3 regions of the Ralstonia mannitolilytica genome follow, and region 2 is predicted to be linked to each of the others. Evidence: predicted binding sites of a transcription regulator. Region 2 holds the regulator's gene; each other region holds the start of a gene.
The links. The regulator HrcA, encoded in region 2, represses chaperone genes, less so after heat shock. The targets are predictions, from matches to a motif close to TTAGCACTCNNNNNNNNNGAGTGCTAA.
Positions count from the first base shown of each region.

Region 1: the regulator HrcA is predicted to act here: its motif matches at 5,904-5,930, upstream of rpoH (RNA polymerase sigma factor RpoH).
Region 3: the regulator HrcA is predicted to act here: its motif matches at 6,246-6,272, upstream of groES (co-chaperone GroES).

Region 1 is NZ_CP010799.1:1,011,104-1,019,117, reverse strand. It holds gene ybiB (DNA-binding protein YbiB) at 305-1,315, shown strand; gene TK49_RS04910 (pirin family protein) at 1,337-2,206, opposite strand; gene TK49_RS04905 (OsmC family protein) at 2,220-2,624, opposite strand; gene TK49_RS04900 (sensor domain-containing diguanylate cyclase) at 2,856-5,774, shown strand; gene rpoH (RNA polymerase sigma factor RpoH) at 5,974-6,894, shown strand; gene TK49_RS04890 (SCO family protein) at 6,971-7,573, opposite strand; gene cyoE (heme o synthase) at 7,643-8,014, opposite strand, start outside.
Region 2 is NZ_CP010799.1:3,434,517-3,442,530, forward strand. It holds gene TK49_RS16195 (ABC transporter permease subunit) at 1-236, opposite strand, end outside; gene TK49_RS16200 (taurine ABC transporter ATP-binding protein) at 233-1,024, opposite strand; gene tauA (taurine ABC transporter substrate-binding protein) at 1,021-2,082, opposite strand; gene hrcA (heat-inducible transcriptional repressor HrcA) at 2,261-3,319, opposite strand; gene TK49_RS16215 (NAD kinase) at 3,430-4,368, shown strand; gene recN (DNA repair protein RecN) at 4,508-6,214, shown strand; gene TK49_RS16225 (hypothetical protein) at 6,308-6,757, shown strand; gene TK49_RS16230 (S8 family peptidase) at 7,005-8,014, shown strand, end outside.
Region 3 is NZ_CP010799.1:1,517,826-1,525,839, forward strand. It holds gene groL (chaperonin GroEL) at 1-1,540, shown strand, start outside; gene TK49_RS07235 (c-type cytochrome) at 1,667-2,515, opposite strand; gene TK49_RS07240 (GMC family oxidoreductase) at 2,512-4,281, opposite strand; gene TK49_RS07245 (gluconate 2-dehydrogenase subunit 3 family protein) at 4,278-5,126, opposite strand; gene TK49_RS07250 (hypothetical protein) at 5,270-5,608, shown strand; gene groES (co-chaperone GroES) at 6,366-6,656, shown strand; gene groL (chaperonin GroEL) at 6,749-8,014, shown strand, end outside.

The DNA of each region.
Region 1 (8,014 bases), 1.1 Mb from region 2:
GTTCCTGCCCTAGATGGCGCCTTGGATTTTTGTAAGCGGGCGGAAAAAAGACGGGAAACTGTCTGAGCGAAGCGAGTTTTTCCCGTCTCCGCACGGTTACAAAAATCCAAGGAGGGGGTCGCCATCTCGGGCGCGCCTTTCTTTGGTTACTTTCTTTGGCAAGACAAAGAAAGTGACTCAGCCCCGGCAGGGGATGAAACGAGGGATGCCCCACCAACAAAGAACACTCCCCGCCCCACGCTAGCGCCAGCGCAAACCCCAGCGCTATGATCAAACCCACACAAACACCCCGCCCAGCTTCCTGATGCCCGCTCCCCCCATCCTTCCCGACACCGCCACTGAAGACGCCTTCGCCAACGGCCCCTTCCCCGCCGCCCGGTTCATCAAGGAAATCGGCCGCGGCGCAGACGGCGCCCGCGCCCTGGTCAAGCACGACGCCCGTGCGCTCTTCACCGCCATGCTGGAAGGCCGCATCTCCGACGTGCAGCTCGGCGCCATCCTGATGGCCTACCGCATCAAGGGCGAAACCCCGGAAGAACTCGACGGCATGCTGGAGGCCACGCATGCGCATTGCCGGCCGCTGCCGGCACCGCACACGCCGCAGCATGCGTTGCCGGTCATCATCCCCAGCTACAACGGCGCCCGCCGCCAGCCGAACCTTGTGCCGCTGCTGGCCAGGCTGCTGGCGCGCGAAGGTGTGCCGGTGCTGGTGCACGGCATCCGCCGCTTCGACGGCCGCATCACCACGGCCACGTTGTTCGACGCGCTCGGCTGGCCCATCTGCGAACACATGGACGAAGCGCGCGAGCGCCTCGAGAACGATCGCCTCGCGTATGTGCCGATCGACGTGCTCTCGCCCGAGCTGTCGGCGCTACTGGACAAGCGCGAGATCGTCGGCCTGCGCAACTCTGCGCACACGGTGGTGAAGATGCTGCAGCCCATCGGCGGACATGCGCCGCACGAGGCCCTGCGGCTCGTCAGCTACACGCACCCGGAGTACCGCGACACGCTCACCGATTACTTCCTGCGCCATCCGGCCAATGTGCTGCTCGCACGCGGCACCGAAGGCGAAGCCGTGGCCGACGCGCGGCGCGGCAGCGCGGTGGAGTGGCTGCACGACGGCACGCACGAAACGGTCATCGAAGCGGTGGAAGGTTCGAGCGATGCTCCGCCCGCGTTGCCCGCCGGCACCGATGTGGCAGCGACGGCGCAGTGGATTGCAGCCGTGCTCGACGGCAAGGCGCCGGTGCCGGAGCCGATCGCCAAGCAGGTCCGCGCGATCGTACGGTGTGCATGCCCCGCGCCGACTGCCTGATCGATCGCTCTGTCTTGCCGCTTACCTGGACGGCAGCGGGATGCGCTCCGTCTCACCGGGCACGTGGGCGAAGGCGTCGCTCTCCCAGCGCTGCTTGGCGTCTTCGATGTCGGCCTTGTCGCTGGCCACGAAGTTCCAGTAGATGTGGCGGTGGCCGTCGGTCGGGTCGCCGCCCAGCAGCATCACGCGCGATGACACCTGCGCGGTGAGCATCACGTCGCCGCCCGGCTCCAGCACGGCGAGGTGGTGCGGGTCGAGCGCCTCGCCGTCGATCGTGACCGCGCCTTCGACGAGATACAGGCCGCGGTCCGCATGCTCGGGCGGGATCACCAGCGACGCGCCGGCCGCGAGTTCCAGCGCCACGTAGAGCGTGCGCGAATTCACCTTCACCGGCGACGTCAGCCCGAACGCATCGCCGGCAATCACCACGCCCTGCACGCCCGGGCAATCGAGCTTGGGCAACGTGCTGGCGGCGTGGTGTGCAAAGCTTGGCGCGACTTTCTCCTGGTCCTTCGGCAACGCCACCCAGGTCTGGATTCCATGCAGGCGGGCGCCGCGCTGGCGCACCCCGGGCGGGGTGCGTTCGGAATGCGTGATGCCGCTGCCGGCCGTCATCCAGTTCACGTCGCCGGGGACGATGGTCTGCACGCTGCCGAGGCTGTCGCGGTGGACCATGCTGCCGTCAAACAGGTAGGTGACGGTGGCCAGGCCGATGTGCGGATGCGGGCGCACGTCGATGCCCTCGCCGGGGGCGAAGTCCACTGGGCCCATGTGGTCGAAGAAGATGAACGGCCCGACCGTCTGCCTGGCCGCGGAAGGCAGCACGCGCTTGACCGAGAAGCCGCCCAGGTCGCGCACGTGCGGGCCGATGATGTGCTGGATGCTTGTCATGGGAACGCTCTCCTCAGCCGCGTTGGGCGAGTTCGGTGTCGATGCTGATCTCGACTTCCGTCATCAGCTTGTGCACGGGGCATTTGCCGGCCACGCGCAGCAGGTCGGCGCGCTGTTCGTCGGTCAGCTCGCCATGCAGGGTGAGCACGGTGCGCAGCGTGTAGCGGCCCTGGCGCTCCTGGCTGCCGTCATGCTCGACTGCCACGTCGATGGCGTCCAGCGGGTACTTGCGCTGGCGGGCGTAGAGCGTAACGGTCAGCGCCTTGCAGCTGGCCAGCGCAGCGTCGAAGTAGGCATGCGGGTCGGGCGCGCTGCCCTCGCCGGCCGGCCTGGGCACGTCGGTGTAGATCGTGCCTTCAGGGAAGGTGATCTTGTGGCGGAAGAGGCCTTCGGTGTCCTTGCTGACAACGATGGGCATGGCGGCTCCTGTAACGGTTTTTGCGATGTCCGGGCAGTGTAGCCAACTTGTGGAGCGGCGATGGCACGTGCGCTGGGCACCGCATGGCGTTGCTGTCAAAGCACATCCGGAGGCAGGCATGGCCGGGCAGGGGGCTTGATGGGCGCGCCCCCCTCAAGCGGCGCCGTTTTTCGCCGTTCTTCCGGTTAGAAGACATCCGTCCTGCCACAGCTCCGCTCACGCGTCACCTCCATGGTTTCTCGCCGGCCGCTTGTCGCCATTGCCGGCGGCATCGGCGTTCTCCTCGTTCTTGTCGGCCTGACCCTGATGGCGGGCTGGCTGCAGCATTGGCCGTGGGCGGTGAAGCTGGGCACCGACCAACTGCTGATGGTGTTTGCCACGGGACTGTATCTGACGCTGCTCGGTACGGGGCTGGGCGCGCTCGTCGCTGGCACGGTGCAGCCGGGCGCGCGATGGGCAGACCCGGCAGCGCGACTCTTGAGCGGTGCCGTTGTGGTGCTGTGCGGGTTGCGCCTGGCGGAGGTGGTCACGGGCTGGCCCGTCTCGCTCGATTTTCCGGGGCTGCATGCATGGCTCGATCGGCAATGGGTGACTGGCTGGATCGGCGGCATGCATCCGAGCCACGCGCTGGCGCTGGCGGCATCGGCCATGGCACTGAACCTCGTCCCCACACTGCGGCGGGCCCGTCGCACGCGATGGCTGTGGGGCCTCATCGGCGTGGCGATGCTGCTTTGCGCGGTCGACCTGCTGGGCCGTGCGATGGCGCTGGAGTACCTTTACCCCGCATGGCTGCGCTGGCGCGCATCGGACGTGGCCGCGGTCTGTACGCTCGTGGTGGTGACGGGCGTGCTGTGCGTGGCGCTGGCGCGGAATCCGGGGCTGCTGCGCATGCGACTGTCGCCGGAAGACACCATCGTGTGGATCAGCGGCACCTGCGTGATGCTGGCGGGGCTTGGCGCCACGATCACGGCGTTCATCATCCAGGTCGACAGCGCCAGCGTGATGTTTGGCATGACGCGGGCACGGGCGCTCGGCAGCTATGCACAGGAACTGGATCAGGTGCTCACCTTGCGCGCCGAAAGTCCGCGCCTCATCGCGGCGGCGACGCATGTCCAGGAGGCACTGCGCCATCCAGCCGACACCGCGGCGCGCCTGCGCGGCGCCACCGCGTTGCAGGCGTATCGCGACCAAGGCTATTCATACCTCCAGTTGCGCACCCTCGGCGGCGACGGCGTAGTCAGCCTCGGTGCGCCGGTGCGCGGTCCGGAACTGTCGATACCGCTGCACGTGGGGCTGGCCCCGGAGCGCGTTTCGCTGCAATGGGTACACGGTTTTGCGATGCGCACCGAAACGCCCGTCATGGCCGATGGCGCGCACATCGGCTGGCTGGTCGCCGAGCAGCCGCTGGCCAAAATGACGGCCCGCTACGCCGGCGTGCGCGATGCCGGCACGACGGAAACCTTCGCTATGTCAGGGCTGGATGCGCGTGGCCGGGCGATGTCTTTTCCGCAGCGCTTTGATGCGTACGTCTTCGAGCTGCCGGCCCTGACGGTGGACCGTCGGCCGCTGCCGTCGCGCCTGGCACTGGCAGGCCAGGCGGGCTACGGCCAATGGCAGGACATCCACGGCATGCCGACCTCGTTCAGCTATACGCCCATCGGTCATACCGGCCTGGCATTGATCAGCAAGATCGCGAGCGCGGAACTCTACGCACCCATGCGCGCGCAATTCGAGCGGCTGGCAGCGCTCATGGTGTGCGTGATGCTGGGCAGCGTGCTGGTGATCCGTCTGACGGTGCGGCCATTTGCCAACAGGCTCGCCGCTTCGGAGCGCGCGCTGCGCACGGCCAACGAAGACCTCGAGCGCCGCCGCGACGCGCTGCGCGCAAGCCGCGAACAACTGCGCCTGGTGGCCGACAACGTGCCGGCGCAGCTGAGCTACGTCGATCCCGACGGCATCCTGCGCTTTGCCAGCCGTACGATGCTCGAAGCGTTCGACTGCACCGAAGAGGCACTGCTTGAACGCCACGTCAGCGATATCTACACGCCAGAGGACTACCGCGCGCTGCTGCCGTACATGGCCGAGGTGCTGGCCGGTTATCCGGTGCAGTTCGAGATCACGTCCATGCGCACCGGCGTGCCGCGCTACCTGAGCGGCCACTACTCCCCCGATTACGACGACCGCGGCATGCTGCGCGGCTACTTCTCGATCCTGCAGGATCTGACCGCACGCACCACGGCCGAGCAGGCCCTGGCGCGCAGCGAACGCGCGCTCAAGCTGGTGCTCGACAACGCGCCGCTGCTCGTCTCGTACATCGATCCGCATGGAATCTTCACGTTCTGCAACGTCACACACGCGCGCTGGCTGCAGCGCACGCCGGAGGAGGTCTGCGGCCAGCCGGCCGAGCAGGTTTTCACACCGGGCACGTATGCCCTGCTGGCGCCCTATCTGCAGCGCGCGGTGCGCGGCGAGCCGGTCGAGTTCGAGATCACCGCGCCGTGGTACGAAAAGGCGCACGCGAGCGGGACGCGCAGCCCCACGCGACACTTCCGCGGGCAGCTTGTGCCAGACGCGGCCGAGACCGCCGACGGGCGCTACGGCATCTACGCGTTCGTCCAGGACGTGACCGAAGCCAAGCGCAGCGAGATGGAGCTCTCGCGCATGGCGCGCTTCGATGCCCTCACCGGCCTGCCCAACCGCTACGAACTGTACGAACGCCTGCGGGCGGCGCTGAAACGCCGCCACCGCGTGCCCGCATCGCTGGGCGTGCTGTATCTCGACGTCGACCACTTCAAGCGCATCAATGACACCTACGGCCACGCCGCCGGCGATGCGGTCCTCGTGGAGGTCGCCCAGCGGCTGCAGCGTGCCGTGCGCCGCACGGACACGGTGGCCCGACTCGCAGGTGACGAATTCATCATCCTTCTCGACCCCATCGACGCGCCCGAGGATGCGTTGCACACGGCACAGAAGGCCATCAACGCGATCCGCCCCCCGATTCACCTCCCCGGCGACATGGTGGTGCACGTCACCGCGAGCATCGGCGTGGCCTGCCCGGGGCCCGAAATAAGCGACCCGGACGCCGCGTTGCGTGAGGCGGACCAAGGCCTGTACTGGGCCAAGTCACGTGGCCGTGACACGGCAGCCTAGCCGCGAACCGATGGCCCGATTGCCGGTCTATGACAGGGTGCGCCGCCCAATTTGCTGCGGCGCAAACATCACACTATCGGAGCAAATCTTCTAATTTACGGGAACTATCAACCGCTCAAAAAAGTCCTATTAGCACTCATCCGGTTGGAGTGCTAACATGCCTCTCCAAACCTCCACTGGATTTCGACAGGAGTCCTGAGTGAACGCAATCATTCCCGTGAACACCGCTTCCGCCATCGCCACGCAGCCGTCGGCCAACGCGTGGGCGCTGGCGTTCCCCGGCAACCTGGGCAACATCGACGCCTACATCCAGAGCGTCAACCGGGTGCCGATGCTGTCTGCCGAAGAAGAACAACAGCTCGCGCGCGACTATCGCGCCACCGGCAATCTCGATTCCGCCCGCCGCCTGGTGCTCTCGCACCTGCGCCTGGTGGTGTCGATCGCCCGTCAGTACCTGGGCTACGGCCTGCCGCATGCCGACCTGATTCAGGAAGGCAACATCGGCCTGATGAAGGCCGTCAAGCGCTTCGATCCTGACCAGGGCGTGCGTCTCGTTTCGTACGCAATGCACTGGATCAAGGCCGAGATGCACGAGTACATCCTGAAGAACTGGCGCATGGTCAAGGTGGCCACCACCAAAGCGCAGCGCAAGCTGTTCTTCAATCTGCGCAGCCACAAGCAGGACGCGCAGGCGACGTTCACGTCCGACGAGATCGACGCCGTGGCCGCCGAGCTGAACGTCAAGGGCGCCGAGGTACGCGAGATGGAAACGCGCCTCTCGGGCGGCGACATCGCGCTGGAAGGCCAGATGGATGACGGCGAAGAGTCGTTCGCTCCGATCGCCTACCTCGCCGACACGCACAACGAGCCGACCCGCGTGATCGAAGCGCGCAGCCACGACCGCCTGCAAAGCGAAGGCATCGAGACGGCGCTGGCCAAGCTCGACGACCGCAGCCGCCGCATCATCGAAGCGCGCTGGCTGAACGTGAACGACGATGGATCGGGCGGCGCCACGCTGCACGAGTTGGCAGACGAGTTCGGCGTTTCGGCCGAGCGCATCCGCCAGATCGAAGCCGCAGCGATGAAAAAGATGAAGGGCGCCCTGCAGGCCTTTGCGTAATTGCCGCTTCCAGCCATAAGAAAGCCCGCCAGACTTGGCGGGCTTTTTCTTTGGGCACCTGCGGCGGCTGTGCGGATCAGTCGAGCAGCAGCTTGATGTCGTGCGCGATCGGCTCGGGGCCCTGGCCGTGCTTGATGAACAACCGCAGGTTGCCCTTCGGATCGAACATGTAGCTGCCCGCGGTGTGGTCCATCGTGTAGTTGTCCGGCGAGCTGCCGGGCACCTTGCTGTAGTACACCTTGAAGTCTTTCGCGACCTTCTGCAGCTCGGCCTCGTTGGCGGGGCGCAGACCGATGAAACGCGGGTCGAACGCCGGCACGTACTTGGCCAGCAGGTCCTGCGTGTCGCGCTCGGGGTCGACGGTCACGAACAGCACCTGCACGCGGTCGGCCTCCTTGCCGAGGGTATCCATCACGGCGCGCAGTTCGGCCAGCGTGGTCGGGCACACGTCGGGGCAGTGCGTGTAGCCGAAGAACATCACGACGACCTTGCCCCGGAAGTCCTGCAGCGTGCGGCGCTTGCCGGTGTGGTCGGTGAGCGAGAAATCGGTGCCGAAGCTCTTGGAGCCGGTGATGTCCAGATTCTTGAAGGCCGGCTTGTCGGTGCACGCGGCCAGGGCCAGCACGGCCGTTGCAAGCACGGCAAACAGCGTGGCACGGAATGGTCGGAACGAAAGCATGGTCGTCAGGTTGAAAGGAGGCCGCCTAGCGTAACGCCTGCGGCACTCACTTGCCGATGTGGGCATGCGTCACAGCGTCGCGCCCGGCGTCAGGGTGGGGCCGAACTTGAAGTAGTGGTCCACCAGCAGCGCGGCAAACAGGATGGAGAGATACACGATCGAATAGCGGAAGGTCTTCTGCGCCAGCGCATCGGAGTAATTGCGGTACATGCGCCACGCATAGGCGAGAAAGCCGAAGCCGAGCAGCAGCGCCGTCCCGAGGTAGATGTAGCCGCTCATGCCATACACGAACGGGAGGATGGTCGCGGCGATCATGATCAGCGTGTACAGCAGGATGTGCAGCAGCGTGTATTTCTCGCCGTGGGTGATCGGTAGCATCGGCAGGCCGGACTTGGCGTAGTCGGCGCGGCGGTACAACGCCAGCGCCCAGAAGTGCGGCGG
Region 2 (8,014 bases):
TCGATGAACGCGCGCCCGACGGCCTGCGGTGAAGGCAGGAACAACGGCGGCACCCAATGGAAGGTGGTTGCCGCCCACCAGAGCACGACCAACGCCGTCACCGACAACACACTGAGCCGCAATGCGCTGCCCTCGCCCGGCAGACGATAGCCGCGCAGCCTGTGCGCCGGCCTGCTCGAAGGCGGCGCTGCAACGACGGAGGCACGCTCCAGCACGGGAGTTTCGAGCGCGCTCATGCGAGCAGCTCCTCGGGGGCATGGTGGATCAGCGCCAATACACGCTCGCGCCAGGCAATGAATTCCGGCGACGATTTCACCGCGCGGGCGTCGCCGCCTCCCAGCGCCTGTCGAGAGAACGGCAGATCGAATGTCTGCACGATGCGGCCCGGCGATGGCGACATCACGATCAGGCGCGTCGCCAGGAACAGCGCCTCCTCCACGTCGTGCGTGATGAAGAAAACGGTCGTGCCGGTGCGCTGCCAGACATCGAGCACCAGCGTCTGCATGGTCTCGCGCGTCAACGCGTCGAGCGCGCCCATCGGTTCGTCCATCAGCAGAACGCGGGGCTCCGTCGCCAGCGCGCGGGCGATGCCGACACGCTGCTGCATGCCGCCGGACAAGGCATACACCGGCGACGCGGCATGCGCTTCCAACCCGACCAGCCGCAGCAGCTTCAGCGCCCGCGCATGCCGCGTCCTGCGATCGACACCGCGCAGCTTCAGGCCGAGGGCCACGTTGTCGCGCACGTTCAGCCACGGCATCAGGCCGTAGCGTTGGAAGACCACGCCGCGCTCGGCCCCCGGTCCATCGACCTCGCGCCCGTCGAGCAGAATCTGCCCGGCCGTGGGCGCAACGAAGCCGGCCAGGCAGTTCAGCAGCGTCGTCTTCCCGCATCCCGACGCGCCGAGCGCGACGACGAATTCGCCAGCCTGGATCGACAGGTCCACGCCGCCGAGCGCCTGCGTCGTGCGGCCTTGCGCATCGGAGTAGTCGACACGCAGGCCGCGTACTTCAATGCGGCTCATCGCGCTGCCGTCGCCACGGCCTTCGCCCCACCGGCGACGCGCTGCACGAAACGCGCATCGACAACCGGGCCGTAATCCGGCAGCACGGCCTGGATCGTGCCCTGCGTCTTCAGGAACTGCGCGGTGGCCAACAGCGATTGCGCCGCGCCCGATTGCGCGCCGCCGCCCAGCCACCGGTTAGACGCCTGTTCCGCCGCATCCGGGAACGCATACAGCGCCAGGCTTGCCGGCACGTCAGCGGCCGTCGCGCCAGAAGTCTTGGCCACTGCCGCCACTTGTGGCGAAGTGGCCGTCCACGCTGCCTTGTTGTCACGATAGGCCGCATCGGCCTTGGCCAGCACCTCGACGAACTTGGCGAGGAAGTCGGCATGGTCGCGCGCGAACTTGCGGTCGGCCACGAAGCCGTCGAAGGTGGACTTGCCGGTGGCGGCGGCGATCCTGCCGGAGGTGGTCAGCACCGTGCCGGTCTTCTTTACCTTGGCGAGCACCGGATCCCAGATGAACGCGGCATCGACGTCGCCCCGATCCCACGCGGCCGACAACTCCTGCGGCCGCAGGTTGACGACCTTCACATCGCGCGGGTCCAGGCCGGCCTGCTGCAGCGCCACCAGGGCGTGGAAATGCGACGTCGACACATACGGCACGCCCAGCGTCTTGCCCTTCAGGTCGGCCACGCGCGAGACGCCGCTGCCGTTGCGCGCGACCAGCGCCTCGGCGTCGTTGATGTTGTCGAGAATCCAGAACAGCGACAGGCCAACGCCCTGCGACACGCCGGCTGCAATCGGGCTCGATCCCGCCTCGCCAATCTGCACCGAGCCCGCCGCAATGGCGCGCACGACATCCGCGCCGCTGGCGAGCTGGCGGTAGGTCACCTTGTAGCCGGTGGCGCGCTCCACTTCGCCGGTGGCCTGGGCGTAGCGCCACGGCAGCACCATGTCCTGATACGCGATGACGACCTCGCGCTCGGCCGCACGCGCCGGGGCGGCGCCGAGCAAGGTCAACGAAACGGCCGCGGACAGCGCCGCGGCAAGCCAACGGAAACGGGAAGAACCAGCCATGAAAGACTCCGGCAGAAGAGAACCGCGCACATGCGCCGGAGTCGATTGTGTGAGACGGCAGACCGCGCTGTCGTCGAAGAAAATCGGCTGAGCTTATGCCTCTGGCTAAGAAGCCGCTTCAGGGCCGTTCTTGGCAGGCGTGCAGCCGCGGACGGTCCAGCCCTGCAGCACCTCCGAATCAATACTGGCTGAGCGTGCTGGACAGCAGCTTGGCCGTGATGTCCACGATCGGGATCACGCGCTCGTACGCCATGCGCATCGGCCCGATCACGCCCAGCGTGCCGACGATCTTGCCGTCCACCTCGTACGGCGCGGTGATGACGGCCATGTCTTCGTGCGGCACGAGGCTGCTCTCGCCGCCGATGAAGATCTGCACGCCTTCCGCGCGGCTGGACACATCCAGCAGCTGCAGCAGGCCGGTCTTCTGCTCGAACACGGCGAACAGGCGGCGCAGCTTGTCCATCGAAGACGACAGGTCTTCCACATCGAGCAGCTTGCGCTCGCCCGAGATGACCACCGGGTCCTCTTCCGACACGGCGCTGCTGCCGGCTTCCACCGCCGCCTGCATCAGCGTGGTCATGTCGGCCTGCAGCGCGGACAGCTCGCCGCGCAGGCGTTCGCGCACGGCATCGAAGGTCATGCCGCCGTAATGCGCATTGATGTAGTTGGCCGCCTCCACGAGCTGCGACGGCGTGTACGGCGTCTCGGTATGGATGATGCGGTTCTGCACGTCGCCCTCGGGCGTGACGACGATCAGGAGGATGCGCGTCTCCGACAGGCGCAGGAATTCGATCTGCCGGAACGCATGCGTGCGGCGCGGCGTCATCACGATGCCGGCAAACTGCGAGAGGTTGGAGAGCGTCTGCGCGGCCGCCGCAATCACCCGCTGTGACGATTCGGAGCCATGCGAGGCGAGCTGCGCACGCACCTGCTCGGCAATCGCGCCCGCCATCTGCTGTGCCATGCGGTCTTGCGAGCTGAGCACATCCAGCGGACTGGCCGTCAGCATGGTGTCGACGAAGAGCCGGTAGCCCCGCGGCGTGGGCACCCGCCCGGCCGAGGTGTGCGGGCTGGCGATGAAGCCCATTTCCTCCAGGTCGGCCATCACATTGCGGATGGTGGCCGGCGACAGATCAAGCCCCGAATACTTCGACAAGGTGCGCGAGCCGACAGGCTGGCCCTCGGCGATATACCGTTCGATCAGGGTCTTGAGAAGGATGGTGGCGCGCTTGTCCATGATTCTCCAATTTTACGCAAAATCGCCCCCAGACAACCGGTGACGTTGGCGTTTCCCGCCAAACTTCCTCAGACGTGGCGGGGGTCATATCGATATGGTGTAATGCGCGCATGTCGATTCCCCCGTCCGCCGTGGCCCCGCAAGCTCCCGCCGCCTCGCCCGCCTCCCCGTTCAAGACCGTCGCGCTGGTCGGCCGGTATTCGGCCGCCAACATCGCCGGGCCGCTCATGGAGCTGGCGTCATGCATTGCGGCGCGCGGGCATGACATCGTGTTCGAGCGCGATACGGCACTCAACATCGGCGTCCAGGACTACCCTGCCCTGCCGCCCGAACAGATGGCGCGCCAGGCCGACGTGGCGGTGGTACTGGGCGGCGACGGCACGCTGCTGGGCATCGGCCGCCACCTGGCCGGGGCGAACGTGCCCGTGATCGGCGTCAACCACGGGCGGCTCGGCTTTATGACCGACATCCCGTTCGAAGACGTCCACACCGTGCTGCCCGACATGCTGTCCGGTCGCTACGAGGCGGAAATCCGCACGCTGCTGCAGGCCCAGGTCGTGCGCGACGACGACATCATCTTCTCGGCGCTGGCGTTCAATGACGTGGTGGTCAACCGTTCGGGCTTCTCCGGCATGGTGGAGCTCGCCGTGTCGGTCGATGGCTTCTTCATGTACAACCAGCGTTCGGACGGCCTGATCGTCTCCACGCCCACCGGCTCGACCGCCTATGCGCTGTCCGCCGGCGGGCCGATCCTGCATCCGGCACTCTCGGGGCTGGTGCTGGTGCCGATCGCGCCGCACTCGCTGTCGAACCGGCCGATCGTCATTCCGCACGATGCCGAGGTCGTCATCCAGGTGACGAGCGGGCGCGACGCCAGCGTCAACTTCGACATGCAGTCGCTGACGTCGCTGCTGCCCGGCGACCGCATCGTGGTGCGCCGCTCCGAGCGCACCGTGCAATTGCTGCACCCGGTCGGCTACAACTACTACGCCACGCTGCGCAAGAAGCTGCACTGGCACGAGTATCCGACCGAAGACAACCGTCTTTAAGACCTGCCCATGATCCTGCTGCGCGGACCGATCCTGAACATGCCATGCTCGCCGTACCCTTGTACGGCAGCGTCGTTCACTTCACCGTCGGCCGCTCGCTACGGGTCCTGAGCCGGTTCCAGCCACAACCCTTCCCGCCATGCTGCGCAGTCTCACCATCCGCGATTTCGTCATCGTCCATGCGCTGGATCTCGACCTGGCCGACGGCTTTACCGTCTTTACCGGCGAGACGGGCGCGGGCAAGTCCATCCTGATCGACGCCCTGGCCCTGACCCTGGGTGAGCGCGCCGATGCCGCCGTGGTGCGCGAGGGCGCGCCACGCGCCGACATCACCGCCGCGTTTGACGTGCAGCCCCACGTGGCCGCGTGGCTCGAGGCGCACGAGCTTCATGATGACGACGGCATGATCCTGCTGCGCCGCACCGTCGATGCCGCCGGCCGCAGCAAGGCGTTCATCAACGGCGCGGCCGTCACGCTAGCGCAGTTGCGCGAGGTGGGGGAGCAGCTCGTCGATATCCATGGTCAGCACGCGCATCAGCTGCTGCTCAAGACCGACGCGCAGCGCAGCCTGCTTGACGCCCACGCCGGCCTCGAAGACGACGTGCGCGCGGTGAGCGAACGCTATCGCGCCTGGCAGACCGTGGTGCGCCAGCGCGAAGCGGCCGAGCAGCAATCGCGCGAAGCGCAACTCGAACGCGAGCGCATCGAATGGCAGGTCAATGAGCTGCAGAAGCTCGCCCCGCAACCCGGCGAGTGGGAAGACGTGCAGGCCGAGCACCATCGCCTGTCGCACGCGGCAAGCCTGATCGAGGGCACGCGGGCGGCGCTCGATGGCCTGTCGGAATCGGAAGACGCGGTGCTCACGCAGCTCGGCGCGACGCTGCATACGCTGCGCGAGCTCGCCGAGATCGACCCGTCCCTCGCCGACGTGCTGGCGGCGCTGGAGCCGGCCGAGGTGCAGATCCAGGAAGCCGTGCATACGCTTGCCCGCTACGCCGATCGCGCCGAACTCGACCCGGAGCGGCTCGCGGAAGTCGATGCGCGCATGCAGGCGCTGCACACCATGGCGCGCAAGTACCGCGTGGCGCCCGAGACCCTGCCTGCGGAGCTCGCAGACCGCGAGGCACAGCTCGCTGCGCTGCAGGCCGCCGCAGACCTCGACGCGCTGCAGGCGCAGGAAGCCCAGGCCCGCGCCGCCTACATGGAAGTCGCACAGGCGCTGTCACGCGCCCGCACCAAGGCCGCGCGTGAACTGGCCGAGGCGGTGACCGGCGCCATGCAGGGCCTGTCGATGGCCGGCGGGCGTTTCGACATCGCGCTGCATGCCCTCGAACATGGCGGTGCGGCAGGGCTGGAGCAGGTGGAATTCCTCGTCGCCGGGCATGCAGGCGTGTCGCCGCGGCCGCTGGCGAAGGTCGCGTCGGGGGGCGAACTGGCGCGTATCAGCCTGGCCATCTCGGTGATTGCCAGCGAGGCCAGCCCGACGCCGACGCTCATCTTCGATGAGGTCGACTCCGGCATCGGTGGGGCGGTTGCCGAAGTCGTGGGCCGGCGTCTGCGCGAGCTTGGTACGCGCCGCCAGGTGCTGTGCGTGACGCACCTGCCGCAAGTGGCTGCGCTGGCCAACCACCACATCCAGGTGGCCAAGCGCACCGTGGCCGGCAGCACGCGTTCGGACCTCGTCGTCCTGGACGCCAGCAGCCGTGTCGACGAGATCGCGCGCATGCTGGGCGGGGCGTCACTCACCGACACCACGCGCCGCCACGCCGACGAGATGCTCGCCGCGGGCCGCGCACAACCGGCGCCGGCCGCTGCGGCGCGCAAACCCCGCCGCGTGGCACAGTGATCGCCTATACCGGAGACAAGGGCGTCGACATGGGCGCCCACGCGCGTGCGCTGCCGCGTGCCAATTCGATCCAACACTTCCTAGGAGAACCGCATGGCCCAACCGGCTGCTCGACCCCGATCCCTGCTGTCACGTGCCAAGCCCGCGCTGGCGGTGGCCGTCGGCCTTTGCCTGCTGGCCGCGTGCAAGTCGGTGCCGGCCATTGATCCGGGCAAACCGCCCGCCATGGACCCCACCTCGGCCAACACCCAGCCGCCCGCTTCGGTCTCGGCCGCGCATCCCCTTGGCGACATCATCGTCGGCCTGAGCACGCCGACGACGGCCTCCACCACCGTGCAGAGCTTGGTGGACGCAGCCGGCGCGCGCGCCACGCCGCGCCTGGCGTTTGCCGTCGTGCGGCCGATGTCGGGCGGCTTCTGGGTCGTGCGGGCCAGCTCAGGCGATGCCTCGGCCACCCTGGACGGCGCCGTCGCAGCGCTGCGTTCAGCACCAGGCATTGCCTCGGCCGATGCGGATCGCGTCATGAAGCTCCAGCGCCAATAGGTGCGTTCCCACTGTGAATCAACAAGGGCGCTCGGGGCGCCCTTTTTTGTGCCCACGGCCTGCAGGCGGGTCCGTTTTCTGCTGATTCCACGGCGGCGCGCTGGCCATCCCCGCCATGCACTGCATACGACGACGTGACGGCATCAGGACAGGCTGCGTGCTACCTTTGGTTTTGTGTAACGTTCTGTCAACGATTGCATCGAGCCAGCGTTTCACAACAGACCCAGATGCCACGGAGCGCGCACCGATGACCCCTTCCCTCTTCCGGCTGAAGTCCTGGCTCCGTGCAGGCGCCAGCGCCATGTGCATCGCCGCGGTGCTGGGGGCCCAGCCGGCCACGGCGGCCACGCCGCAGCCGGCGTACACCGGCGACGTGATCATCAAATGGCGCGACGACACCGGTGGCACGCGCAAGACGCTGTCCGCCAGCGAGGCCGGCAACCGGCTGCTGTCGGTCGCACAAGCGGCGGGCAGCACGCTGCAGGTCAAGCGCACGCTTGGCACCAACGCGCAACTGCTGCGCACCGGCCTCACCGATGCGGCCAGCATCGAAGCCACGGCGGCAAAGCTCGCCCAGGACGCGCGCGTGGCGTACGCCGTGCCGGATCGGATCCTTCGGCCCAATGTCATCCCGAACGACACGCGGTTCGCCGTGCAGAACAACCTCGCGTCGCCCACCGTCGTGCCGGGCGGCATCAACGTGGCCTCGGCCTGGGACATCACGCAGGGTTCGTCCAGCATCGTGGTCGCGGTGGTGGACACCGGCTACACCGACCACCCCGATCTGACGGGAAAAATCCTGCCCGGCTACAACTTCATCTCCGACCCCGTGCGCGCGGGCAACTCGTCCGGGCGCGGGTCGGATGCGCATGACCTTGGCGACGGGGTGACCAGCGCAACGCAGTATCCGAGCCTTGGCTGCTCGACGTCGGACACGTATCCGCAGCCCAACAGTTGGCACGGCACCGAGGTCGCCAGTGTGCTTGCCGCCGCGACCAACAATGGACGCGACATCGCCGGCGTGGGCTGGAACACGCAGTTCGTACCGGTACGCGTGTCGGGCAAATGCGGCGCGCTGCTCTCCGACACCGTGGACGGCATGCTGTGGGCCGGCGGCCTTGCCGTTGCCGGCGCTCCTACGAACAACCACCCGGCGCGTATCGTCAACGTCAGCCTTGGGAGCACGGGCCAATGTTCGGCGGCGGAGCAGGATGCGGTGAACCAGCTCGCCGCGCGCGGCACGATCGTTGTGGCAGC
Region 3 (8,014 bases), 1.6 Mb from region 2:
GGTGACGCTCGGGCCCAAGGGCCGCAACGTCGTCATCGAGCGCAGCTTCGGCGCCCCGACCATCACCAAGGACGGCGTGTCCGTCGCCAAGGAAATCGAGCTGAAGGATCGCTTCGAGAACATGGGCGCGCAGATGGTCAAGCAGGTCGCCTCCAAGACCGCCGACATTGCCGGTGACGGCACCACGACCGCCACCGTGCTCGCCCAGGCCATCGTGCAGGAAGGCATGAAGCATGTGGCCGCCGGCATGAACCCGATGGATCTCAAGCGCGGCATCGACAAGGCGGTGAGTGCCGTGCTCGACGAGCTGCGCAACCTGTCCAAGCCGATTTCGACCAACCGCGAGATCGCGCAGGTCGGTGCCATCTCGGCCAACTCGGATGAAGCCATCGGCAAGATCATCGCCGACGCCATGGAGAAGGTCGGCAAGGAAGGCGTGATCACGGTGGAGGACGGCAAGTCGCTCGAGAACGAGCTGGACGTGGTCGAGGGCATGCAGTTCGACCGCGGCTACGTGAGCCCGTACTTCATCAACGATCCCGAGAAGCAGGCGGCGTATCTGGACGACGCGCTGATCCTGCTGCACGACAAGAAGATCTCCAACATCCGCGACCTGCTGCCCATCCTGGAAGCGGCATCGAAGGCCGGCAAGCCGCTGCTGATCGTTGCTGAAGACGTGGAAAGCGAAGCGCTGGCCACGCTGGTGGTCAACGCGATGCGCGGCATCCTCAAAGTGGCGGCAGTCAAGGCGCCGGGCTTTGGCGATCGCCGCAAGGCCATGCTCGAAGACATCGCCATCCTCACCGGCGCCACGGTCATCTCGGAGGAAACCGGCAAGCAGCTGCAGAAGGCCACGCTCGAAGACCTGGGTCGCGCCAAGCGCGTGGAGGTGCGCAAGGACGACACGATCATCATCGACGGGGCGGGCGACCAGGCACGCATCGATGCACGCGTGAAGTCCATCCGCGTGCAAATCGACGAAGCCACGAGCGACTACGACCGCGAGAAGCTGCAGGAGCGCCTGGCCAAGCTGGCCGGCGGCGTGGCAGTGATCAAGGTTGGCGCAGCGACCGAAGTGGAAATGAAGGAGAAAAAGGACCGCGTGGACGATGCGCTGCACGCCACCCGCGCGGCGGTGGAAGAGGGCATCGTTCCGGGCGGCGGCGTGGCGCTGCTGCGTGCACGCTCGGCGGTGGAAAACCTCAAGGGCGCCAACAGCGACCAGGACGCCGGTATCCGCATCGTGCGGCAGGCCCTGGAAGCACCGCTGCGCGCGATTGTCTCCAACGCGGGTGAAGAGCCGTCCGTGGTGATCGCCAAGGTGCTCGAAGGCAAGGGCAACTTCGGCTACAACGCCGCCACCGGCGAATATGGCGACCTCGTGGAAGCGGGCGTGGTCGATCCGACCAAGGTCACGCGCACGGCGCTGCAGAACGCGGCATCGGTTGCCGGCCTGATCCTCACCACCGACGCGACCATTGCCGAAGCGCCGAAGGAAGAGAAGCCCGCGGCTGCGCCGGCACCGGAGCTCGACTACTGACCTGAGCAGTTGTGCTGCCATCCACCGGTCGGCTCGCCGGCCGGTGCAACTGCACTTCGGCATCGCAGGCTGTTTGCCGCGGTGCCGTTTTTTTTTGCGCCGCCGATACCGCACGCCCCTGTGGTCTTACCGCGCGTCCTGCGTGCCTTGTACGTTCTGCCCCTTCGCAGCGGGCGCCGCCGCACCGGTGTAGAAACCATCGAGCGCGTTGATCTCCGCATCCGTCAGCCGATGCGCGAGGGCGCGCATGATCGCGCCGTCATCATTGGCCCGTGTGCCCGCGCGGAACGCATTGAGCTGCGCGGCCACCATGCCCTTCGGATGCCCCGTGAGCGGCGGCAGGACCGGACCGCCGCCACCGCCGGATGCGCCATGGCAGTCGGCGCATGCGGGCAACGCGCGCGCGTTCTCGCCGGCCCAATGCAGCGTTGCGGCCGGGCCGGATGTTGGCAGCGTCGCCCCGGCGGGCCGCGGCAACGCCGCGTAGTACCGTGCGACGGCCGCGATATCGCTGTCGGCAAGTTCGTTTGCCACGGGCTGCATGATGGAAGACTGCCGCGCGCCGCTGCGGTAGTCGAGCAATTGCTTGACGATGTACTCGGCCGGCAGGCCTTCCAGCGTGGGAAACGGCTGCGGGGCAGGCGAGTTCGACCCATGGCAGCTCGCGCACGCTGGCGGCACGGCACCGTTGCCCTGCGTGACCAGCCGCCGCCCTCGTGCGGCGTCATCGCGCGGCGCGCCGGCCAGCAGCGCGGACCACGCTGCGGGTTTCGGTACGAAATCCGTGGCGCGGCGCACGACCGGCGCCGGTGGTTGGCCCCTCTCTTGCGGGGCCTGCGGTTTGCGCGGCAACGGCATGCCGCGGTCTGACAGCACGGCATAAACGGCCACGCAAAGCGGCAGCGCAATGCCGAGCGAAGGCAGCAGCCACAGCGCGGTGGGCAATCGGCGCGATGGGGGCCGGCCGGCGCTCATACCAGCCCCTTTCCTGGCGACTTCAGATAGCGCGTGTTGATGGCCTCCGCAATCCAGTAGGCCATGGCGCCGACGGTGCCGGTCGGGTTGTAGTTGGAGTTCTGCGGGAAGAGGCTCGCCCCGGTGACGAACACGTTCGGCACGTCCCAGCATTGCCCGAAGCGATTCACGACGCTGGTGGCCGGATCGTCGCCGATGGCCGCGCCGCCGGTAAGGTGCGTGGACTGATAGCTCGTTGCCGTGTACGGGCGCTTGCGCGGGCCGGGCTCGGTGGCGACCACACCGTGCATGGTCTTGCCGATGGCATTGCCGCGCTCGGTCAGGAAGGCCGACATGCGGATGTCGTTGTCGGGAAAATCGTAGGTGATGCGCAGCAGCGGCTGGCCCCAGGCGTCGCGGTACGTCGGGTCGAGGTCGAGGTAGCCGCCGCGCGTGGGCATGGCCGAGCCGGTGATGGTGATCGATGCGGAGTGGTTGTAATAGCGCTTGACGGCCCGCTTCCATGCGCTGCCCCATTGCGGTGTGCCGTGCGGCGTCGGGTGGTAGCCGATGGGCGCGCCGCTGACCACCTGGATCTGGATGTAGCCGCCGCCGACGAAGCCGTGCGGCCCGTGGTCGAAGTTGTCGGCGCTGAAGTCGTCCATCGTCACGGCCGCCGCGCCGGCACCCATGAACGGGTTGAGCCAGGTCTTCTCGTCAAAGAACAGGTTCACGCCCGAGGTGGTCTGGTGCGTGTAGTTGCGGCCCACCACGCCTTGGCCGGTGGCAGGGTCGTACGGCCTGCCGATGCCCGACAGCAACAGCAGCCGCACGTTGTTGATGCTGAATGCGCACAGCACGACCATCTCCGCGGGCTGGAAGACCTCCTGCCCGGCGGCATCGACATACGTCACGCCCCGCGCGTGCCGGCGGGCCTGGTCGAGCTCCACCCTCAGCACATGCGCATTGGTGCGCAATTCGAACGTGTTGAGTTTGAGCGCCGCCGGCAGCACGCAGACCTGCGGCGACGCCTTCGCAAAATGCTCGCACCCGAAGTTCGAGCAGAAGCCGCAATACACACACGGGTTCATCGCCAGGCCTTCGGTGTTGACATACGCGCGCGTGCACAGCGCAGACGGCTGGATATACGGGTGATAGCCCAGCGCCGCCGCGGCCGTGCCGAACAGCGCCGACGCATACGGCACCTTCATTGGGGGGTTCGGATAGGGCCGCGAGCGCCACGGCTCGAACGGGTTGCCGCCGGGCTGCAGCTGGCCCTTCAGGTTGCCGGCAAATCCGGAGGCGCCGATCAGGTAATCGAAACGGTCGTAGTACGGTTCGAGCTCGTCGTAGGTGAGAGGCCAGTCCTGGGCGGTGAGGTCGGCGTCGAAGATGTGCTCGCCGTAACGCTGGCGGTAGTGGCTGCGCAGTTTGAGATCGGTCGGGTCGAACCGGTAGTACGCGCCGGACCAGTGGTTGCCCGCGCCGCCCAGATGCGTGGCCGGATATGCAAACTGCCAGCGGCGCATCGGCAGCGCCACCTGGTCGGTGCGGTTGCGGAAGGTGAAGGTTTCGGTGGCCGTGTCCTGGTGCAGCGCATGCCGGCGCGCGTACTTCAGTTCGTCATGGATGGCCGGTGCCTGGAAGTCCGGCGACGGCCAGCGCGGCTGCCCGCGTTCGAGCACAACCACGCGCGAGGCGCGGGCGGCCATCTCCTTGCCGATGATGGCGCCCGTCCACCCGCCACCGATGATGACGGCATCCACTGCTGGCAGCGTCTTGCTCATTCGCCACCCCCGTTGGCGGCCGGCTGGCTGCGGCATACCGCGTTGCCGGCGAGCGCAACGAAGGCCACGGGCTGCGCCTGCACCTGGGACTGCGGTGGCGGCATGGCATGCCCATGCGCCGTGGCGATCGGCACGGGCGGCCGCGTGTAGGGCACGTTGTGGCGCTCGATGTCGTTGGCAAAGCTGGCCATCGCACCCGGAAAGCCGACGAGCTTCCAGCCGACCATGTTGCGGTTGCCGCCGTAGACGGGGTCCGAGAAGAAACCTTCGATGGCGCCGTCAAGCAACGCCTGGAAGAACACCGCGCTCGGCACGGCGCCCAGGTCGAGCTTGCCGGCTTCGGCCTCGCGCAGCATGGCGTCCTGCGTGGCGACATCGAGCTGCGCGAAGCGCCGGCCGCCATAGCGGCTTGCACACACCCGGTCCAGCCCGGCAAGCCCGAGGCGATAGCATTCGGCCGGCGTGAGCGCCAGCTGGTAGCCCTGTTCCGGCGTGCCTTGCTGGAAGGGACCGTGTCGATAGAAATTGGCGCCCTGCCCGAACGTGCCCGCCAGTTGCCGGTCGAGAAACGTCGTCACGCCGGCTTCCTTGGCGCCGGGGCCGAGTTCATCCGCCGGAATCAGCCGCGCGACGATCGCATCGACTGCCGCACGCTCGTCGACGTTGAAGAAGAGACTCACGTGTTCCGCCGCATCGGAGCCTGGCGTGGATGCGGCGGACTGCCCAGGCGATGGCCTGGTTGTGGGCGGATGCTGCGCGTCGGCAAACACCGCCGTCGAGACCGGAAGCGTGATGCCCAGGGCCTTCAGCAAGCGGCGTCGAACCGGTTTGAAGTCGTCGTCCATGTCTGCGCTCCGTGTTGCGGGGTCTTTGCTTCCCGCACGCGCGGGGCCGCGCAGCGTTGCAGCAAGAAGCGTGACAACGCCGCGCGCGAGCGGCACGCCGGGCACGCGCACTGCTTGTGTGCCGGCACGACATGGAGGCCGACATGCGCACGATGCAGCCAACACGGAAGGCAGCCGCCTTGTGGCTCGCGCTCTTGTGCGGCGTGGACGCAGCATTCGCGCAGGTACCGCCGGCGCCGGGGGCCGCCTCCGCGCCCCTTGCTGCGTCGGACGCACAGGCCACGCATGGCAAGCGCGGGCCGCGCACGCATCCAAAGGACGCTCGGCTGCCCACTGCGGCAGCGCCTTCCTCAACGGATGGCGCCGGCACCTCTGCAGGCTCGCGCGGCTCCGGTGGAAGCGACGGCCTGCCGGGTACCGGCGCTGCAGCCGGATCGGGCGGCTCGGCCGACATGCGCGGTGAGCCCGTGCGCAAGCCATGATGGGAAGACGACGTGGAGCCACGGTCCAGTCCGTTTCGCTACGCGAATCGCACCGTGAAAGACGCCCACGTCGGCGCTGCCGCACCAACGGCAGCCGGGCGTAGCAACCTGCACAGCAATCCTTAGAGAGACTGTCGCGCAAGCGACGGTCCGATTTCGTTCGCTTGTGGTCTTCATGGCGGGCCGGGCGGGGAGACCTTCGGGTCCGCCGGTCGTTCTCTAAGGGCCGGTTTGCTACCCGCGCCGTCAGGCCCGCCACCCCGTGTAGCAACCAGATGGGGAGCCTCCGATCCAACTTGGAGAGGCCGACATGCCATCTGTCAAAAGCGGGCACCGCCCCGTGTCGTACCCGTCTCCCCTGGCATCACCACCCAGCCCCCGCGCCCACGTCATCCGACACAGGCAGGCTCACCAAGAACCGCACCGACCTGAACGGCGCCATCGCGGCACAGGCGTATCTCCCTGGCGGCCTGTCAGACGTACAGGCCGTTTATGTGGCTGTCCGCAGTGGGCCGGAAGCGGCAGCCGGTCTTCGAGGGAAGGGGGCGCGGACGGGGGAGAGTTCAAGGTTGAGTGAATCTCGCCAAACACCCCGGGCAATCCCCGTTCTTGAAATCGTCATACCCCATCCCTATAATTAGCACTCGCCGGGCAGGAGTGCTAACAATGGGCTCCGGCCCCCGATGCTTTCCCGATGCGCCGCGCTTGTGCGGCGCGTTTTTGTGAATAAACACTCACTTTGCATTGAGGAGTTTGTATGAACCTGCGTCCTTTGCATGATCGCGTGATCGTGAAGCGCCTGGACAACGAGACGAAGACCGCTTCCGGCATCGTCATCCCCGACGCCGCCGCAGAAAAGCCGGATCAAGGCGAAGTGCTGGCCGTCGGCCCGGGCAAGAAAGACGACAAGGGCAATGCGATCGCGCTGGATGTGAAGGTCGGCGACCGCGTGCTGTTCGGCAAGTACGCCGGCCAGACCGTCAAGGTGGATGGCCAGGAAGTGCTGGTCATGCGTGAAGAAGACATCATGGCCGTGGTGGCAAAGTAAGCGTGCGCTCGGTCGCAACGGCTTACCAGTAAACGGTTTTCCTTGCTCGCACAACGGTGCGGGCAACACCCAAGATTTCGGAGATTCTCAAGATGGCAGCTAAAGACGTAGTGTTCGGCGATGCCGCACGTGCCAAGATGGTCGAAGGCGTGAACATTCTCGCCAACGCCGTGAAGGTGACCCTGGGCCCGAAGGGCCGCAACGTGGTGCTGGAGCGCAGCTTCGGTGGCCCGACCGTGACCAAGGACGGTGTGTCGGTCGCCAAGGAAATCGAGCTGAAGGACAAGCTGCAGAACATGGGCGCGCAAATGGTCAAGGAAGTCGCTTCCAAGACCAGCGACAACGCCGGTGACGGCACCACCACCGCAACGGTGCTGGCCCAGTCGATCGTGCGCGAAGGCATGAAGTACGTTGCCGCCGGCATGAACCCGATGGACCTGAAGCGCGGCATCGACAAGGCCGTGGCAGCCGCCGTCGAAGAGCTGAAGAAGATCAGCAAGCCGACGACGACCAGCAAGGAAATCGCCCAGGTTGGCGCCATCTCGGCTAACAGCGACGAATCCATCGGCCAGCGCATCGCTGAAGCCATGGACAAGGTCGGCAAGGAAGGCGTGATCACCGTGGAAGACGGCAAGTCGCTGGCCGACGAGCTGGACGTCGTGGAAGGCATGCAGTTCGACCGCGGCTACCTGTCGCCGTACTTCATCAACAACCCGGAAAAGCAGGTTGTCCAGCTGGACAACCCGTTCGTGCTGCTGTTCGACAAGAAGATCAGCAACATCCGCGACCTGCTGCCGGTGCTCGAGCAAGTGGCCAAGGCCGGCCGTCCGCTGCTGATCATCGCTGAAGACGTCGAAGGCGAAGCCCTGGCAACGCTGGTGGTGAACAACATCCGTGGCATCCTGAAGACCGCTGCCGTCAAGGCTCCGGGCTTCGGCGACCGCCGCAAGGCCATGCTGGAAGACATCGCCATCCTGACGGGCGGCCAGGTCATCGCTGAAGAAGTCGGCCTGACGCTGGAAAAGGCAACCCTGAACGACCTGGGCCAAGCCAAGCGCGTCGAAATCGGCAAGGAAAACACCACGATCATCGACGGTGCCGGCGATGCCAAGAACATCGAAGCGCGCGTCAAGCAAGTGCGTGCCCAGATCGAAGAGGCGACCTCGGACTACGACCGTGAGAAGCTGCAAGAGCGCGTGGCCAAGCTGGCTGGCGGTGTTGCCGTGATCAAGGTTGGCGCTGCCACCGAAGTCGAAATGAAGGAAAAGAAGGCCCGCGTGGAAGACGCGCTGCACGCTACGCGCGCTGCCGTGGAAGAAGGCATCGTGGCTGGCGGCGGTGTTGCGCTGCTGCGTGCC